2 regions of the Streptomyces sp. NPDC002573 genome follow, and region 2 is predicted to be linked to the other one. Evidence: riboswitches for the same ligand, from Rfam matches in the RefSeq annotation. Region 2 holds a riboswitch; the other holds the start of a gene.
What was found. A riboswitch is a leader RNA that binds a small molecule or an ion and turns the genes downstream of it on or off. The one in region 2 is predicted to bind guanidine.
Positions count from the first base shown of each region.

Region 1: it holds a riboswitch for guanidine, as region 2 does, so the genes downstream of both, ACFYX0_RS11635 (DMT family transporter) here and ACFYX0_RS27595 (MBL fold metallo-hydrolase) in region 2, are expected to answer to the same signal.

Region 1 covers NZ_JBIARC010000009.1:53,357-60,721, reverse strand. Annotated here, with positions in the region: gene rph (ribonuclease PH) at 1-318, shown strand, start outside; gene ACFYX0_RS11670 (hypothetical protein) at 484-888, shown strand; gene rdgB (RdgB/HAM1 family non-canonical purine NTP pyrophosphatase) at 941-1,543, shown strand; tRNA gene ACFYX0_RS11660 (tRNA-Leu) at 1,602-1,686, opposite strand; gene ACFYX0_RS11655 (HNH endonuclease) at 1,729-2,373, opposite strand; gene bcp (thioredoxin-dependent thiol peroxidase) at 2,560-3,027, opposite strand; gene ACFYX0_RS11645 (DUF3618 domain-containing protein) at 3,193-3,531, shown strand; gene ACFYX0_RS11640 (co-chaperone GroES) at 3,614-3,916, shown strand; guanidine-III (ykkC-III) riboswitch at 4,038-4,095, shown strand; gene ACFYX0_RS11635 (DMT family transporter) at 4,129-4,449, shown strand; gene ACFYX0_RS11630 (transglycosylase domain-containing protein) at 4,494-6,905, opposite strand.
Region 2 covers NZ_JBIARC010000032.1:101,384-108,748, forward strand. Annotated here, with positions in the region: gene ACFYX0_RS27575 (MalY/PatB family protein) at 1-94, shown strand, start outside; gene ACFYX0_RS27580 (LLM class F420-dependent oxidoreductase) at 111-950, opposite strand; gene ACFYX0_RS27585 (APC family permease) at 1,011-2,834, opposite strand; gene ACFYX0_RS27590 (ATP-binding protein) at 3,052-4,194, opposite strand; guanidine-III (ykkC-III) riboswitch at 4,292-4,361, shown strand; gene ACFYX0_RS27595 (MBL fold metallo-hydrolase) at 4,374-5,246, shown strand; partial or broken gene ACFYX0_RS27600 (sugar kinase) at 5,283-6,277, opposite strand; partial or broken gene ACFYX0_RS27605 (SMP-30/gluconolactonase/LRE family protein) at 6,274-6,834, opposite strand; gene ACFYX0_RS27610 (SDR family oxidoreductase) at 6,976-7,365, opposite strand, start outside.

The DNA of each region.
Region 1 (7,365 bases), on a different contig from region 2:
GCCGACGCCGTGGCCTTCGCCCAGCGCAAGAAGCTGGTCAAGGCCGGCCGGCAGCCGCTGACCGGCACCGTATCCGCCGTCTCCGTCGGCATCGTGGGCGGCGTCCCCCTCCTCGACCTCTGCTACGAGGAGGACGTCAGGGCCGAGACCGACATGAACGTCGTCTGCACCGGCGACGGCCGCTTCGTCGAGGTCCAGGGCACGGCCGAGGCGACGCCGTTCGACCGCGAGGAACTCAACGCCCTCCTCGACCTCGCCGCCGCGGGCTGCGGCCGGCTCACCGCGATCCAGCGTGCGGCCCTCGAGGCAACCGAGTAGCGCCGTCCCGCGTTTTCAGGGGTAGCCGCACAGCCGAAGCGGTGGGGCGCCGGGGACAACCCGCGCCCCGCCCTCGGCCCCGTACGCCCGGCCCGGCGTAGGACGCGCCGGACCGGCTGGTGCCTCCATGGGGAGCGCGGCACCGTCAACGGGGAGGGACCCTCCATGGCCGCGCGCCACCACCGTCGCCGCACCACCACCGCCGCGTTCGCCGCCGTCGCCGTACTCGCCGCCATGGGCGCGAGCGCGGGCTGCGACGCCGTCGGCAAGGCGATCGACTGCGTGCAGACCGCCGACGCGATAGCCGACAGCGTCACCGATCTCCAGCAGGCGGTCGAGAGCGCGGCGAACGACCCGAGCCAGGCGGACGCCTCCCTCGACTCCATCGAGAGCAACCTCGACAAGATCGGCGACAAGACGGACGACGTCGACCTCAACAAGGCCGTCGACCACGTCCGCGAGGCCGTGGGCAACGTCCGCGACGCCCTCAAGAACGGCGACACGACCCCCGACGTCGGCCCGGTCACGGACGCGGCCGGCGAACTGACGAAGGTCTGCACCTCGTCCTGACGAGCCGGGGGCGTGGCGAAGCGGCGCCGCGACCGCACGGATACTGGACGGCATGACCCGCCTGATCCTCGCCACCCGTAACGCCGGAAAGATCACCGAACTCAGGGCGATCCTCGCCGAAGCGGGCCTCCCGCACGACCTCGTCGGCGCGGACGCCTACCCCGACATCCCCGACGTCAAGGAAACAGGCGTCACCTTCGCCGAGAACGCCCTGCTCAAGGCCCACGCCCTGGCCCAGGCCACGGGCCTGCCGGCCGTGGCCGACGACTCCGGCCTCTGCGTGGACGTCCTGGGCGGCGCCCCCGGCATCTTCTCCGCCCGCTGGGCCGGCCGGCACGGCGACGACCGGGCCAACCTGGAACTGCTCCTCACCCAGCTCGCCGACATCGACGCCCCCCACCGAACCGCCCACTTCGCCTGCGCCGCCGCCCTGGCCCTGCCGGACGGCACCGAGCGCGTGGTCGAGGGCCGGCTGCTCGGCACGCTCCGCCACGCCCCGTCCGGCACGAACGGCTTCGGCTACGACCCGATCCTCCAGCCCGAGGGCGAGACGCGCACCTGCGCGGAGCTGACCCCCGCGGAGAAGAACGCGATCAGTCACCGAGGCAAGGCGTTCCGCGCCCTGGTACCGGTGGTACGGGAACTGCTGGGCTGAGCCCGGCGCAGCGAAGGCCCGGTCGGATCATCCGGACCGGGCCTTCCTCATGTCTGTGTGCGGTCGGTGGGACTCGAACCCACACGGGATTTCTCCCACGGGCACCTAAAACCCGCGCGTATCGCCTATTTCGCCACGACCGCCCCAAAGCGGACATTTAATCTTCCTGTGCCGCTTCGTGTCGTTCAGTGTACGGGGGAGTCCGGCCGCCCCGCTGTGCGCCCGTCCTTCCGGCGGCACCATGTTGCCGTCAGTGCATGGCAGTTCGGGCACAGGTACCGCGGGTTCTCGATGCGGATGTCCTGCCGGTCACCGTTGATGTGGTCGATCTGAAGTGTGACGGGCTGCCCCAGCCACTGCCCTTGGTTCCCGCACGATGCCCACCGGTAGGGAAGGCCCGCCTCCTGGAGGGCCACGTGCAACCGCGCGCGGTTGGGGCGCGCGGAGTCGGCGGGGAGCACGACCAGCACCCGCTCCGCCGCGGGCGCGCGGCGGAGCGTGCGGGCGGCAGCCCAGGGGCGCCGGGCGAAGTGGCCAGTGTCCAGCCCGAGTTGGGCGGCGCCGCGGCGGACCCGGCGGTGGTTCGTGTCGTTCACCTCGAGCTCCAGTGTGCGCATGACGCCGGCGTAGCTCGTGGCCTCGGCCACGGCTGTGCGCAGCGCGTTCTCGGGAATCGCCGGGCGGAAGCCGCGGAAGTGGGACGTGTCGATGCTCCGTTCCCGGAACATCCGTCCCAAGGCGGCACGCGAACGGCCGTCGTCGGGGACTCCGAGGATCTCGGCCGCCCCGCGCACACTCCGGGCGGAGGCGGCTGCGGCGTCGGTGGCCATGACGTTCCCTCCGCTTCCGGCCGCCTGGTCGCGGTCTCGTACGGAGTGACGAACCGTTTGTCGGACAGTCGCGCCCGGTATGCGGAACGGCCCGTACCGGGAGGGTCGGTGCGGGCCGCTCGGGGGAGGTGGGGTCCTTGGACTCCTGGTCCCCGGAGTCCTTGGACTCCTGGTCCCCCTGGGGTCCTAGACGCCCAGGTCCTTGATGATCTTCGCTACGTGGCCCGTCGCCTTGACGTTGTACAGGGCGCGCTCGACCTTGCCCTCCTCGTCCACGATCACCGTTGAGCGGATGACGCCGACGACCGTCTTGCCGTACAGCTTCTTCTCGCCGAACGCGCCGTAGGCCTCCAGCACCTTCTTGTCCGGGTCGGCGAGCAGGGTGACCTTCAGGTCCTCCTTCTCACGGAACTTCGCGAGCTTCTCCGGCTTGTCGGGCGAGATGCCGATGACGTCGTAGCCGGCGCCCGCCAGCAGCTCCAGGTTGTCCGTGAAGTCGCACGCCTGCTTGGTGCAGCCTGGGGTGAGCGCGGCGGGGTAGAAGTACACGATGACCTTGCGGCCCTTGTGACCGGCCAGGGAGACCTCGTTGCCGTCGGCGTCCGGCAGGGTGAAGGCGGGGGCGGTGTCGCCGGGCTGCAGTCGCTCGCTCATCGTCGTTACCTCACAGGCAGGGGGCGGTTACCCGACGAGCCTAATCCGCGTCCGGCGGCTCCAGAGGGGTGCCGATGGGTGCGTTCGGCGAGGAACTGACAGACTGTCGACCACAGACGCAGGAATTGCACGGAACACGTCGCAAACGACCACGGAGGAAACGCGGTGGCGGACACGTCGAGCACACCGGACACCAGAACTCCGGCGGAGATCGAGGCGGACATCAAGCGCCGCCGCGAAACGCTGGCCGAGACGCTCGACGAGATCGGCGTCCGGGTGCACCCGAAGACGATCGTCGGGGACGCCAAGGCCAAGGTCGTCTCCCATGTCGACAACACGCTCGGCCGTGCGTACGTCCGCGCCAACCGGGTCGTCGGCGAGGTGAAGAGCCAGATGGTCACGGAGGACGGCGCGCCGCGCCTGGAGCGCATCGTGCCCGTGGCGCTGGTCGTGGTCGGGGTCGTGGGCCTGCTGGCCCTCGGTTCCCGGCGGCGCAAGGGCTGACCCGGCCGCGCACGAAGCCGTCGGAGACAGGTAGGTTCGGGGCGTGAGCGAGAAGAACCACCACGACAAGCTGCCCATCCGGATGCTGCACGACCGCGTGCTGGTGCGGCAGGACACCGCCGAGGGCGAGCGCCGCTCCGGCGGCGGCATCCTGATCCCCGCGACGGCGGCCGTCGGCCGGCGCCTCGCCTGGGCCGAGGTCGTCGCGGTCGGACAGAACGTACGGACCGTGGAGCCGGGCGACCGGGTCCTGTACGACCCGGAGGACCGGGCCGAGGTCGAGGTGCGCGGGACCGCGTACGTGCTGATGCGCGAACGCGATCTGCACGCCGTGGCCGCGGACCGCTTCGAGGGGTCGGAGGACTCCACGGGGCTCTACCTGTAGGGCCACCCGGGCCCGCGCGTCTCCGCGGGCCCGCCGAGCTCGCGCGATCGGCGCGATCCGCGCGAAAAGGGGCTGGTGACCGTTGTCACCAGCCTCTTTTGCCTGTCCTTTGCTATGTTGGGCGGACCCGCGAGGGACCCGACGAGACGCGCCGTACCGGGACGCAAAGACGACGCACCCCCTGTTGATCACCGAAACACGGAGGTGCCCCCATGGCGTGGGTCCTGCTCGTCCTCGCCGGCCTGCTCGAGGTCGGCTGGTCGGTCGGCATGAAGTACACCGACGGATTCACCCGTCTCTGGCCGAGCCTGGGCACCGGCGCGGGCATCGTCGCCAGCATGCTTCTGCTGTCGTACGCCGCGCGGTCCCTGCCCATCGGTACGGCGTACGGAGTCTGGGTGGGCATCGGTGCGGCCGGCGCGGCGGTGCTGGGCATGACCGTGCTCGGTGAGCCCACGACCGCCGCGCGGATCTTCTTCGTGGCGCTGCTGCTGGTGGCCGTGGTGGGGCTGAAGGCGACCTCGGGTCACTGACCCGGTGCGTCGGCCGGGCGGTCACGACCGCCCGGCCGTCCCGGTCAGAACCCCACGCCGCCCGCCGGTCCGCCCGGCCCGGTCGGTCCGCCGTCGCCGGTCGTCCCGCCGGTCCCGGTCGTGCCCGCGTCGCCGGTCGTGCCGCCCGCGCCCGTGGTTCCGCCCGTGCCCGTCGTTCCGCCGGCCCCGGTGGCGCCACCGGTGTCCGTGCCGCCGCCCGTGCCGGTTCCGCCGGTCCCCGGGGCTCCGCCGGTTCCTGTGGTGCCGCCGGGGTCGGTCGGGCCGCCGCTGCTGGTGGTGCCGCCGTCGCTCTGGCCCTGGGCCTGGCCCTGGTCCTGCCCCTGGGTGCCCTGGTCGCCGGTCGTGCCGCCGTTGTCCTGGGTGCCGGTGGTGCCGGTGGGCTGGTCCGAGGGGCTCGTGGAGGGCTCCAGGGTCTGGTCGGCGCCGGCCTGGAGCTGGAGGTCGAAGTCCTTGGTCGGCTTGCCCTGCAGCGCTTCCTTGGTGAACTGCGCCCAGATCTGCGCGGGCGCGCCGCCGCCGTTGATACGGTCCAGGCCCATCGCGCCGTACAGCGGCTTGTGGGCAGCCGTCACGGGGTCCTGGCCCATCACGGAGACCACCGTGGCGAGGTCGGGGGTGTAGCCCGCGAACCAGGCCGCCGTGTCCTCCTCCGCGGTGCCGGTCTTGCCGGCGGCCGGGCGGCCCGCGGCCAGGGCGCTGGTCGCCGTGCCGTTCTGGACGACGCTCTGCAGGACCGAGGTGGTGGTGTCGGCGGCCTCGCGGCTGACGGCCTGCTCGGTCTTCTGCTCGGGCAGCCCGCCGACGTCGTCGCCGTCCTTCGTGATCTTGTCGACCAGGGTGTACGTGCTGCGCTCGCCGTGGTTGGCGAGCGTCGCGTAGGCCTCCGCCATGTCCAGGACGCTCGCGGTGGCCGTGCCCAGCGCGATGGACGGGTAGGGGTTGAGGTCCTTGGTGCCGGACGGGATGCCGAGGTCGACCGCGGTCTGCTTGATCCTGGCCGGGCCGACGTCCACGGCCATCTGCGCGTACACCGCGTTGACCGACTTGTCGGTGGCGTCGCGCACGGTGATGTCGCCGTATGAGTGGCTGTCCTCGTTCTCGGGGGCGTACACGCCGCCGGACCAGCCCTGGACCGGACGCTTGTTGGTGCCGTCGTAGATCGTGTTCGGGGTGATGGGACGGCCGTCCTGGGTCCGGGAGTTGTTCTCCACGGCGGACGTGAACACGAACGGCTTGAAGGTGGAGCCCACCTGGAAGTCGCCGCGCGTGGCGTTGTTCGTGTACTGCTTCACGTAGTCGATGCCGCCGTACATGGCGAGGATCTTGCCGGTGCGCGGATCGACGGCCGCGCCGCCAGCGCGGACGTAGTTGTCGACCTTGCGGTTCTTCTTGTCCAGCTTGGACATCACCTGGTCGTTCACCGCGTTGACGAAGGCGTCCTGCTTGCTCTTCTGCAGGGTGGTGGTGATGCGGTAGCCGCCGGCGGCGAGCTGGTCCGCGTCGACGATCTTGTTCTCCTGCAGATAGTCCTTGATCGCGTCGAGGAGGTAGCCGCGCTGGCCGGACAGGCCGGTGGAGGCGTTGGCCTCCTTGGGCATGGGGAACTTCATGCCGGCGCGCTGGGAGCTGCTGAGCCAGCCCTTCTTGACCATGCCGTCGAGGACGTAGTTCCAGCGGGCCTCGGCCGCGCCCTTGTTCTCCGGGTGCGCGACGACGTCGTACTCGCTGGGCGCGTTGAGCAGCGCGGCGAGGTAGGCGCCCTTGGCCGGGTCGAGGGACATGGCGTCGACGCCGTAGTAGGCGCGGGCGGCGGCCTGGATGCCGTAGGCGTTGCGGCCGAAGAAGCTGGTGTTGAGGTAGCCCTCGAGGATGTCGTTCTTGCTCTTCTCGCGATCCAGCTTGATCGAGATGAAGAACTCCTTCACCTTGCGGGTGACGGTCTGTTCCTGGCCCAGGTAGTAGTTCTTGACGTACTGCTGGGTGATCGTGGAGCCGGACTGCTTGCCCTTGCCGGTGGCGGTGTTCCAGCCGGCGCGGACCATCGCCTTGGGGTCTACGGCGGACTCGGTGTAGAAGTCGCGGTCCTCGGCGGCGAGCACGGCGTGCTGGGCGTCCTTGGAGATCTGGGCGAGGCCGACGCTCTCGCGGTTGACCTTGCCGTCGCGGGCGATCTCGGTGCCGTCCGCGTACAGGTAGACGTTGCTCTGCTTGGTCGCGAGCGCGTTGGCCGGCGGGATCTTGACCATGGAGTAGCCCAGCGCGAACAGGCCGATGAGCAGCAGGACCCCGACCACGAAGGTGCCGAGCACCATCCGCCAGGTGGGGAACAGCCGACGCCATCCCGTACGCCTCGGCCGCTTCCCCTGCCCGCCGGACCCGGCCTGCGCGCTCGGGACCGCGGACTGCGGGTCTATGGCGGCGGGCTGCGCGGCCATGGCGGCGGACTGCGGGGCCACGGCGGCGGGGCGCGGTCTCGGGACCGTGGGTTGCGGTTTCGGGGCCGTGGGCTGGGGGGCCGCGGCCGGGGGCAGTGCCTTCAGGGTCATGGTGTGCGGATCGGCGGCCGGGGGCAGCGCCTTCAGGGCCATGGTCTGCGGGTCGGTGTCCGCGGGCTGCGCCTTCAGCGTCATGGTCTGCGGGTCGGCGGCCGCGGACTGCGCCTTCAGGGTCACGGTGTGCGGGTCCGTGTCCGCGGGCCGCGGTTTCGGAACCGTCGGCTGCGGGTCCGTGACCGCGGGTTGCGGCTTCGGGTCCGCGGGCTGCGGATCAGTGGCCGCAGGCTCCGGCTCCGTGGCCGCAGGCTCCGGCTCCGTGGCCGCGGGTTGCGGTTTCGGGACCGCGGGCTGTGGGTCCAAGGCCGCGGGCGGTGGCGGTTCTGTGGGCGCCCCGCCCTTG
Region 2 (7,365 bases):
CGGGGCCGGGTGCGTACGGCTCAACTTCGCGACGTCACCAGCCGTACTGCGCGAGGCCCTGACAAGAATGGGCCGCGCGCTGCGCAATCTGTGACGGACGGCGCTTCCGGTCAGGCCATGCCGGCCAGTTCGTCCGCCAGCGGCTGGAGGACGTGCGGCGAGTAGGGCAACGGGAGGTAGACGACGGCGAGTTCGGCACCCTCGGCAGCGAATGCGGCCGCGTCCGCGGCGGTCCGCGCGGGGTCTCCGGTGTGGCGCACCTGCGCGGAGAGCCGGATCTCCGCCGGGTCGCGTCCGACGCTGCCGCAGTGCTGGTGCAGCACGTCGCGTGCTCTGCGGAACTGTTCGGGTGTTCCGGTGTCGAAGTTCCAGTGCTGGGCGAACCTGGCCGCGGTCCGTAGGGTGCGTTTCTCCCCGCTGCCACCGATGCAGAGAGGGGGGTGAGGTCGCTGGATCGGCTTGGGGTTGCAGCGAGCGTCGGTCAGCTCGTAGTACGCGCCTTTGAACGTGGTGCTCTGGTCGGGTCCGAGCAGGGCGGTCAGCATCTCGCAGGCCTCCTCGAAGCGGTCGCTGCGCTGTCGGGGGGTGCCGAGTTCGATGCCGTAGGCGTGGGACTCCTCCTGGTTCCAGCCGGTCCCGATGCCGAGTTCCAGCCGACCGCCTGAGATGACGTCAAGCGTGGCCGCCATGTTGGCCAGCACCGCCGGATGCCGATAGTGGATGCCGGTGACCAGCGTGCCCAGGCGCAGTCGTCGTGTCGCCTGGGCGAGTGCCGCCAGGGTGATCCAGCCTTCGAGGCGAGGGGTCGTCGGGTCGGTTCCGTGCATGGCCTGGAAGTGGTCGGAGGTCCATCCGGACTCGAAGACCTCCATCTCGTCGGCTGCCCGCCACACATCGAGCAGAGCGTTCCAGGTGGTTCCCTGCGGTGACGTCTTGAAGGCGAAGCGCATCACGCCACGCTACGGAAGCGAGCGAAGCGGTGCCAGGGGCACTCCGCGGCGTCGCCCGGCTCAGAGGCGTAGTCGGTAGGGGAGCATGCACACCACCACGTCCGTGCGCGATCGCAGGACGGTGGCGAGGAGCAGTCCGCGCTGGTTCTGGAGGATCTCGTAGCGGCGGTGGCGGGGTTCCACCTCGGGGATGAGGACGGCGATCTGGCGTCCGTCTCCGTCCTGAGCCGCGCGCTGCACATAGTCGACGATCGGCTGTACGAGTGAGCGGTGCGGACTGTCGATGATGTCGAGCCGGACACCGGGGTCCCATCGCTCCCACGCCTCCCGCAGAGCACGGGTCTTGTCGGGGTCGGCCTGGACGGCGACGGCGACCACCTCGTCCCCCAGGGCGAGGGCGGCGCCGATGGCGTGCCGCGCGAGTTTGCTGACGTCACCGAGCGGAACGATGACCAGGCTCGCTGTACGCCGGTCGGGTGGGCCGGGGATACGGCCGAGTCCCAGCTCCTTCCCCACTTCGGTGTAGTACCGCTGGATCCGGGCGAACAGCAGCATCATCAGCGGCACCGCGATGACGACCACCCACGCCCCTTCCAGGAACTTCGTGGTGAGGAGGATGACGCCGGCCAGGGTCGTCAGCAGTGCCCCGGTGCCGTTGATCAGCGCGCGCCGCTTCCATCCCTCGGGCTTCTGCCTGGCCCAGTGCCTGACTAGGCCGAGTTGGCTGAGGGTGAAGCCGATGAAGACGCCGATGGCGAAGAGGGGGATCAGCCGGTGGGTGTCGGCGTTGACCGCGATGAGCAGCAGGGCGGCCATCAGGGCGAGGGCGACGACGCCGTAGCGATAGACGGGGCGTTCGGCGCGCAGTCCGAACAGGTGGGGCAGCCGGTGGTCGCGGGCGAGCAGGCTCATCAGCACCGGCAGTCCGCCGAAGCTGGTGTTGGCGGCGAGAAGCAGCACCAGGGTGACGATGATGTTGGTGGCGTAGTAGGCCCAGCCGGTGCCGTAGGCGCCTGCGGTGAGCTGTGCCAGTACGGTGACGCCGCCGCGCGGGGCCACATGGTCGCGGCGGATCAGCACGGCCAGGCCGACCAGCATGATCCCCAGCAGCGCACCGAGCATGAGTTCGGTGCGCTGGGCGCGCTTGAACCTGGGGGTACGGAAGGTCGGTACGGCGTTGGCGATGGCCTCCACGCCGGTCAGGGCCGAGCAGCCGGAGGAGAACGCCTTGAGGATGAGCAGCAGACCCAGCGTCTCGTGCGCCGGGAAGGACTGGGCCATGCCGACGACGGCCGCGGGATGTGGGCGGAGCAGGCCGAGGACGACGACTCCGAGGATGGCCACGATGAACAGCACGGTGGGCAGCATCAGCACCCGGGCGCTCTCGGTGACGCCGCGGAGGTTCACACCCGTCAGCAGAGCGAGGCCCATCAGGCAGATGAGCAGCTTGTCATGGGCGAGGGCGGGGAACGCGGAGGCCAGCGCGTCGCCGCCGGCGGCCAGGCTGACGGCCACGGTGAGCACGTAGTCGACGACCAGGCTGGCGGCGGCGAGCAGGCTGGAGGTCGGGCCCAGTTCGGCCTTCGAGACGGCGTAGGCGCCTCCGCCGTCCGGGTGTACGGCGATGACCTGGCCGTACGAGATGACCAGTGCCGCGAGCAGAAAGGTGATCGCCAGCGTGATGGGCAGGGTCGCGCTCAGCGCCCCGGTGCCCGCGGCCACGAGCGCCAGCACGATCGCCTCGGGGCCGTACGCCACCGAGCTGAGCGCGTCCAGTGACAGCGCGGCCAGCCCTTCCAGGCTGGTGAGGTGGTGTTTCTCGCCCTCGCCGGGACGCAGCGGGACCCTCGGTCTCAGCTCACGTCGTGCCAGGCCATACGCCATCGGGACCTCGTCAGGGCCGGTCGGACAGTCGAACGGTCGCAGTCAGTCTCCGCCGTGGGGCGGGCGTCCGCTTCCCAGTGCGGCCCGGGCGGGTCGGTCGGTGTGGATACGGGAGGACCGGCCTGCTTCCGCCGGGGAGCCGGGAGGGAGCAGGCCGGTCACGTCGGCTGGGAGGGCAGGGAACGGAGCGTCAGACGTGTCGCCCGACGCCTGGTCCTCAGGACATCGCCGCCGCCGACACGTTCGGCCACTCCGGCCGCCCCTCCGGTGAGGTCGGAACGGTGAGCACCATGGTCAGGCCGCCGCCGGGCGTGTCCTCGGCATGCAGCGTGCCACCCACGGCCTCGGCGAACCCGCGTGCGACCGCCAGACCGAGGCCCACGCCGACACCGCGAGGCGAGTCGCCGTACCGCTGGAAGGGTTCGAAGATCTGGTCCTTGGCCTCGTCCGGGACCCCGGGGCCCCGGTCGATGACCCGCACCTCCACCCGGTCGGCGAGGGCGCTCGCCGACACCAGGACGCTCTCCCCCGGCGGGCTGTACTTGACGGCGTTCTCGACGACGTTGGCGACGGCCCGCTCCAGCAGGCCCCGGTCGACGTAGACCATGGGCAGGGTTTCGGGGATGTCCAGTTCCACACTGTCCTCGGGGACCCCGCCGAGCGCCATGGGCACGACCTCGTCGAGGTCGGTCTCCCGGATGATCGGGGTGACGGTGCCGGTCTGGAGACGGGACATGTCCAGCAGGTTGCCGACGAGGTGGTCGAGGCGGTCGGCGCCCTCCTCGATCGCGGCCAGCAGCTCCGCCCGGTCCTCCTCGGACCACTCGACGTCGTCGGAGCGCAGCGAGGTCGCCGAGGCATTGATGCCGGCGAGCGGGGTGCGCAGGTCGTGGCTGACGGCGGCGAGCAGCGCGGTCCTTATGCGGTTGCCCTCGGCCAGTTCCTTGGCCTGGTCCGCCTCGTGCTGCAGGCGCTGGCGGTGCAGGACGACGGCGGCCTGCGCGGCGAACGCGGCCAGCACCCGCCGGTCGGAGGCCGGCAGCACCCGGCCGCGCAGGGACAGCGCCATGTGGTCGCCGACCGGTACGTCGACGTCCGCGTCCTCCGGGACGCCCGCGGGCTCGGGTCCCACACTGCCGGCGCAGGTCCAGGGCGCAGTCTCGCCGGTGCGCTCCAGCAGCGCAACCGACTCCATGCCGAAGGTCTCGCGGACCCTCTCCAGCAGCGCCTCCAGCGTGGTCTCGCCGGCGAGGTCCAGGCCGAGCACCGCGGGCAGCCGGCTCTGCGCATGAGCGGCCTTGCCCGCCTGGATCTTGGTGTCCAGCGGATTCACCCCACCGGCCTGGACTCGTACGAGCACCTGGCCGACAAGCGCCGTCTGCCGTGCGCCGACGCGGCGCCGACCCGGCCGCCTGTCATTGTCATGATCAGTCGGTCGGCCTCGTGGTAGCTTCGCCGCGGCGGCTCGTAACCGTGCCTGCCCCGGACGAGATGTGCGCCGTACCCGGCCTGCCAAGACGACGCACCGAAGGAGTCGTCATGGATACGGGCACGTCGTGGGTCGATTTCGCCGCAGGGGTTCCCGAGCCGCGTGCGCTCGACGTCCCGTGGATCCATGGTTCGCCGTCGGCCAAGCACAACGCGGACCCGGACATCCAGGTCCACGGCTACGACGAGCACACGTTCATCCTGCGGCAGAACATGGCGATCAACTATGAAGCGCCTTTCCTGTTTCTGCTGTTCGGCAATGATCGGGCGGTGTTGATCGACACCGGTGCCACCGCCTCCGCGGAGTACTTCCCCTTGCGCCGGACCGTCGACGAACTCGTCGCGGAGTGGCTCACCCGGAACCCCCGGGACGGGTACGGCCTGCTGGTCCTGCACACCCACCCACACGGCGACCACGTCGCGGGCGACGCCCAGTTCGCCGACCGTCCCGCCACCACGGTGGTGGCTGCGGACCGGTCCACCGCCTGGGAGTACTTCGGGTTCACCGAGGACCCCGGCGCCGTGGCGCGGATCGATCTGGGCGGCCGGGTGCTGGAGTGTCTGGCCACCCCGGGTCATCACGACGCGGCGGTCACCTTCTACGACCCGTGGACCGGGTTCCTGCTCACGGGCGACACGGTCTACCCCGGCAGGCTCTACATCCAGGACTGGGTCGCCTTCACCCGGACCATCGACCGCCTGATCGAGTTCAGCGACGGACGGCCGGTCACCCATGTGCTCGGCTGCCATATCGAGATGACCCGTGAACCGGGCGTGGACTACCCGATCCGTACCACCTACCAGCCCGACGAGCCCCCGCTGCAGATGACCACCCGCCATCTGCGTGAGATCCGCGCGGCGCTCGCGGAGGTCGGTGACCGGCCCGCTCGACGTGCCTTTCCCGACTTCATCCTGTGCCCGTGAACCCGGTCCGCGGGCGTGCCGAGCACCGGATGACGTTCACGCGTCCGCCCGGAGCTCATTGAGCCGCTCCCACGCACCGGCTGAGAGGGCGAGGAGGCGTTCGATCTCGGCCGGGTCGGGCAACGGACCGTGGTCTCCGGTCACTTGGAGGGCGCTGACGGCCGTGATGTGTCCCAGTCGCAGCGCGCGCACGGTGGTCGTTCCCCGGAGCAGCCCCGCCAGGAACCCGGCCGCGAAGGCGTCGCCGGCGCCGACCGGCTCGACCACCGTCGTGCGCAGAGCGGGGACCGTGCACATCCCTTCGGCGGTGAGGGCCGTCGCGGCGCGGGCGCCGTCCTTGACGACGACGATCCGGGGATGCGGGAGCAACTCCCGTATGCCAGGGACCGTCACGTCGGCGCCCCACAGGCCCTGGGCCTCGTCGAGGCCGACGAAGACGACGTCCCCCCGATCGGCCAACTCACGCAGCACGGACGCGGCCGTGCCGTCCGGCCACAGGGCGGCACGGTGGTTGACGTCGAAGCTGACCGCGTACGGCCGCTCGTCCGCCGGGACGGCCAGGGCCTGTGTCACCAGGCTCCGGCAGGAGGCGGACAACGCGGGAGTGATGCCCGTGAGGTGCAGGAGCGCGGCCGTGGTCACCGGCTCCTGGTCCAGCAGCCCGGGGCCCAGCGCCGAGGCGGCCGAGCCGCGTCGGTAGTAGTGGACGCGTGTCCGCCTGGACCCGGGTCCTTCACCAGGAGGCCGGTGGGACGGTGGGGATCGGTGCGGACCTGGGAGACATCGACCCCGGCGTCGGCGACGGTGGTGCGCACGCGGTGCCCCAGAGAATCGTCCCCCAGGGCCGAGAGCCAACTGAAGGGGATCTCGTGATCGGCGAGGCACATCGCCACGTTCGACTCCACTCCCGCCACGGACAGGCGCAGGGTCCCGGCGTCGGCCAGCGGCCGGGGCGGGTCGGGAGTCAGGGCCGCCATGGTCTCGCCGACGAAGACGACCCGTCCGGCCCGCGGACACCATGGGGACGTCATACGGGCTCCTGCGCGACCGGCGCGGGCAGGCGCCAGGCCGGATCGGGCCGGAACGCGGGCGTGGGCGGGCCCGGTACGTCGACCGGAACCCCGAAGACCCCGCCGTCTGACGGGCCGGGTGCGGCCAGGCCCACGCGGGCCGAGGTGATGTGGAGCGTGCTGCCCTGGAGGCACACTCCGGCCGGCCGGGCCGCAGGGAGGTGCAGCATACGGTCGAGCGTGCCGTCCGGCCGGTAGCGGCGCACGGTCGCCGTGCCCCACACGGCGACCCACAGCGCGCCCTCGACGTCGACCGCCATACCGTCGGGGCTGCCGTCGTCGTGCCGCCACACCGGATTGCGCCAGGCGTCGCCGGTGCGGTCCGCGGCGCGTACGGCGTCCTCGTCGACGGTGATGCCGAGGCCGCGTATCTCGCCGCGCTGTGCGTGTCCGTCGACGAAGCGGAACGGCTCGGGGCCGATCACATAGGACAGCAGATCGGCGTCCTTGTTGAAGTGGATGCCCCGACTCTGTTCCTGGATCAGGAAGTTGGGGGTCGCGAACGCTATCAAGCGTGACGGCCGGGGCGAGCCGGGAGGGGCGGGTGCGGGGAGATCGGGTCTGCGCTGGGTTCGCCGCCGTCGCGCCCGGGCGGGCCCGGGCGGGCCCGGGCGCGACGGCGTGGCGGACGGAGGAGTGGCCGGCACGGACTCCCCTTCTCAGCCGAGCTGCGGGTACAGAGCCGTGATTCCGCCGGGGAAGCCTCCCTGGACCTTGCGGCTGACCTCGTCGACGACGATCTCGTACGCATCGGCGGCGATGCCGTCCACGGCCGCGCGGGCGACGTCCGCGGGGTCGCTCTTCGGCGTCGTCACATGGGCGGCCATGTCGGTGTCCATGTAGCCGACGTGGAGTCCGGCGACCCTGATGCCCTTCGGGGCGAGCTCCTGGCGCAGGGCGTTCGTCATGCTCCACTCCGCGGACTTGGCGGCGGCGTACGGGCCCACGGCGGGATAGCTGATCCACGACAGGACGGACAGGATGTTGAGGATCGAGCCGCCACCGCGGGCCTCGATGACCGGAGCGAATTCCCTGATCATGCGCAGGGT